One region of the Sporosarcina sp. E16_3 genome, then DNA from elsewhere that is predicted to be linked to it. Evidence: riboswitches for the same ligand, from Rfam matches in the RefSeq annotation. Region 1 holds a riboswitch; the other holds the start of a gene.
The links. A riboswitch is a leader RNA that binds a small molecule or an ion and turns the genes downstream of it on or off. The one in region 1 is predicted to bind S-adenosylmethionine.
Positions count from the first base shown of each region.

Region 1 (2,207 bases):
ATAAACTAACTCCCGCTGGAATTACTGAAATTGTCCAAGATGAAACTAAACATAGCGAAAAAAATTGCACCAATTCACTTAATCGGTATTAGCAAAAGGGCAAGTTTGGTCCTTTTTACATATTTGCATTTTCAAGTTTTTGGGTTGGTAAATATCATCTTTTCTCTCTCGATTATCCTTCAATTTAACCACTAAATTAGCAGTGGTTTTAACACGTTATATTCACCTTAGAATATTTATTGCAAGGTGATTGCTTCTTCTGTCAATCCAATTGTAAAAACGAGTGTGATTTATATGTAAACATTGTTGTATAGGCATTTTAAAGACCGCTAATTCAGAATCGAATTAGCGGTCTTTAAAATGCTTTAATTTGAATTCTGTACCACTCCACTGAACGGGTTACAAACTAAGAGGATCATGCTTTTTTTATTCCCCGATAAAAAGGGGGTGCACTCGGAAAATTTGATAGTTTTTTTCAATTACACAAACTGTTCTTCCTGACGAATAATAATGAAACGCTCGTCAATGCAGTTTGATAGGGCTGACTCAATTAGCCATTCGGGCCATGCAGACGCAAGATGGTTGGTACGCAATCCGCTTTTTTGAAGTCAGTCTTCAAGTTGCACTTCCACAAAAAATGGTACGTTTACTGCTTGGTTAACACATAAAGATTGGAACCTGATAACGTGGTTCTAAAAAAGTGTACCTGTCGCCAGTAAAGCAAATTTTCCGCCAAGGCTGTGCAGTTCATCGTCAGAATCGCCTGTAGGTTACTCGTCTACTAAGGTCCATCCTCCGGTAGTTCCGCCTTGTAATCTAACTATACCCGCACTGATTTAAGATAAACCAATTTTAATAAAAGAATTTTATTGATTCATTGGATAGTAGCGATAGAAGGTTAGAAAAAATGATAAGGATGATTGAATCAACTGTCTATCCGAGGAGAAAGAAGATTCCCTATCTTATGAAAATAGGCTTGACTGAAACAGACTATCAAGTTACGATACACTTACTAACTAAAACTGAATAGTGAATTCTTATCAAGAGAAGTTGAGGGACTGGCCCTATGACGCTTCAGCAACCAGCCGTCAGGTGAGGTGCTAAATCCAGCAGGCGAGCGATGTCCTGACAGATGAAAAGGAACGAATTAGATATCGTAAGCCTTCTTTTCATAGAAGGTTTTTTTGTGATTTTGCAGGATAAGTAGAATAGGTTTACTAGAGAAACTAAAGCTGCAAAAGGTATTTTAGTAGCTAATACATAATCACGTTTTTCATTCGAAATGGCATGTTATTGAAATTTATTCACCATTACAACTAAATTCACGTACAGAGAGAGAGAGATCAGCTATGTCGACTCACCTAATTAAAGAGGAACTTCAAAAAAGAATTCTTATCATCGATGGAGCAATGGGAACGATGATTCAAAACGCGAATCTATCTCCGGAAGATTTCGGTGGGGAAGAATATGATGGCTGTAATGAATATTTAAATATCGTTAATCCAGTCGTTATTGAAACGATTCATCGTGGTTATTTAGAAGCGGGTGCCGATATCATTTGTACGAATACGTTCGGTGGAACGCCAGTTGTGTTGAATGATTATGATCTTGGAGACCAAGCACATGACATTAACTTCCGCGCCGCACAATTTGCGAAGAAATGCAGTGCTGAATTCTCTACAGATGAATGGCCACGTTTTGTAGCAGGTGCAATTGGGCCAACGACGAAAACGCTATCTGTCACAGGTGGAATTACGTTTGACGAATTGACACAGGACTTTTACATACAAGCAAAAGCATTAGTTGAAGGCGGAAGTGACTTAATTTTACTAGAAACTAGCCAAGATATGCTGAACGTCAAGGCCGCTACAATTGGCATTAAAAAAGCGTTTGAAGTTACGGGGATAGAACTTCCAATTATGATTTCAGGAACAATTGAACCGATGGGAACGACGCTAGCTGGCCAAAGCATTGAAGCCTTCTATATTTCCATTGAGCATGTTAAACCACTTTCTGTAGGCTTAAACTGTGCAACTGGACCCGAATTTATGAGGGATCATATCCGCTCGCTGTCAGAGATATCGGATGGCTATGTTAGCTGTTATCCGAACGCTGGATTACCAGATGAAGAAGGGCATTACCATGAATCGCCCGAATCACTTTCTAAAAAGTTAAAGGGTTTTGCAGAAAAAGGTTGGTTAAATGTG
Region 1 is NZ_JADPRX010000014.1:27,207-29,413, reverse strand. Features, by position in the region: gene I2483_RS10055 (DUF3139 domain-containing protein) at 1-92, shown strand, start outside; SAM riboswitch class I at 1,035-1,139, shown strand; gene metH (methionine synthase) at 1,350-2,207, shown strand, end outside.

Region 2 (2,207 bases), on a different contig from region 1:
GAAGAGCAAAACGCCAAGTGCTAATCCTATAACGAATGTTAAGATTGTCGAAACTGTAGTCATATAAAGTGTTTCCACTGTTGCTTCCCACATTTTAGTCCAGTCGACATTCGGAAAAAGGTTTTCAATCATTACCGATCACCTCCGTCTGAACATCATTTTCATGAAGATAGTGAATTGCTTCCTCAATGATTACCGAATCGCCAAGGAGCTGAAGTATGAGTGTGCCGTATGCTCCGCCATGTGTATGAGAAATATTCCCTTGAACGATATTGACATCGACAGTGAATTTCCGAATAAGACTCGCGAGCACAGGCTGCTCTGTTTTCTCTCCTACAAAAACAAGCTTGATAAGCGTTCCAGAAGGAAATTCTTCTTTAATATGCGCCATTGCCTGCTTCGCTTCTATTGGCTCTGTCACTTGAGAGACAAATCGCTTCGTAATCGCTTCCTTCGGCGATTGGAATACATCAAGGACATCCCCCAACTCAACAACTTTCCCTGCTTCCATAACTGCAACTCTGTGGCAAATTTTACGGATAACGTGCATTTCATGTGTAATAAGAACAATTGTCAGTCCAAGTCGTTCATTGATGCCCGTTAAGAGATCAAGTATCGAATCCGTCGTTTCTGGATCAAGGGCTGAAGTCGCTTCGTCACAAAGAAGGACTTCAGGGTCGTTTGCAAGCGCACGGGCAATCCCTACGCGCTGCTTCTGACCTCCGGACAATTCGGATGGATACGCATTTTCACGACCACTCAAACCGACTACTTCAATCAATTCCGCCACTTTCTTTTCACGCTCGACTTTTCCTACACCCGCTATTTCAAGAGGGAAAGCGATATTTTCCCTTACTGTTCTAGACCACAGTAGGTTAAAGTGTTGGAAAATCATACTCACTTTTTGTCGTGCTTCCCGCAGTTCTTTACCTTTGATTGCTGATATTTCTAGACTTCCTATTTTCACACTGCCCGATGTCGGCATTTCAAGACCGTTCAGTAGTCGGATCAACGTACTTTTTCCTGCCCCGCTGTAGCCGATGACTCCAAAAATCTCACCGTCAGCAATTTCAAGCGATACATTTTCGACTGCAGAAATACTTCCTGGCCCTTCACCGAATCTTTTATTAATATCCGTTAAATGAATCATCTATTTCACCTCTAAAAAATTGTTTTGTTACTAACTCTGTCTAGCTTCAGGCGCCAGACGCTCGGGTCATAAGTCAGCCCAGCTATGCGGTAGTTCGCCGCTACGCCGTTCTGCCTTATGCCTGTCGCATCTAAGCAGGCGCCTTCCGCTTGGGCCTGCAGGAGGCAGGTCATGCAGCCTTTGCCGCAGGACGCGGCGCTCTTTGGCTGCGATCCCTTTAGAATACAAAAAAGCCTTCCTGCAGACGGGCAGAAAGGCTTAACGCTATATTAAAATAAACGTTTGTCCAATCTCTCATCTTTCAAAGCTTACGCTTTGTGTGACTTGGCACCATTTCACTTTCGTGACGGTTGCCGGGCTTCGCAGGGCACTATCCCTCCACCTCTCTTAATAAGAGTGACTATTCAATTGAATGTTAATACGTAGTATATCAGTACTATACATCCGTTGTCAATCTATTTTTTCTAGTAGATACGGAACTGACTGAAACGCATATATTTTATGGATTACAACGCCATCCTTTTGTATAAGAAGGCAAGGAACGCTTTCGATTTCATAGTCAATTGCGATGTTTTGTACATAATTCAAATCTGCTTTCCCAATTGGTATTTCCGGTCTCATGACGTTAATAACGTTCATCATTTTAGAAGCGACCGCACATGTTCCACACATCGGTGTATATAAATAAAACGCTGCTACTGAAGACCCTTTCAAAGCCGTCTCCCATTGTTCGCGTGTCCAAGTTTCCATTAATTCTACATCCTTTAAATTAGAAATTCCGGTCGAATTTTAAAATTCGCACCTTGTAGTATTGTAGCTAACACTTTATACGGTGTTGTCTCCACTTCTCGGTAAACCTTTTCCGTGTACAAATGGATTGCCGCTGGGAACTCTCTTTTGAATAATATGCGGGTCTTTTCTCCATCTTCATCCGCATCAACGAAGACGAATAGTTCATGTTCTTCGTAAGGTGCAAGCAACTCTTCAAGCCGATAAGGACTTACTGTGCCGTTCGTACAAATAATCTCGACAGGCTCAATAAGTATTCGTGCCAAAC
Region 2 is NZ_JADPRX010000016.1:62,117-64,323, forward strand. Features, by position in the region: gene I2483_RS11080 (methionine ABC transporter permease) at 1-132, opposite strand, end outside; gene I2483_RS11085 (methionine ABC transporter ATP-binding protein) at 125-1,150, opposite strand; SAM riboswitch class I at 1,442-1,547, opposite strand; gene I2483_RS11090 (thioredoxin family protein) at 1,601-1,900, opposite strand; gene I2483_RS11095 (toprim domain-containing protein) at 1,915-2,207, opposite strand, start outside.
Region 2: linked by a shared signal. The riboswitch ahead of I2483_RS11085 (methionine ABC transporter ATP-binding protein) and the one ahead of metH (methionine synthase) in region 1 are both predicted to bind S-adenosylmethionine.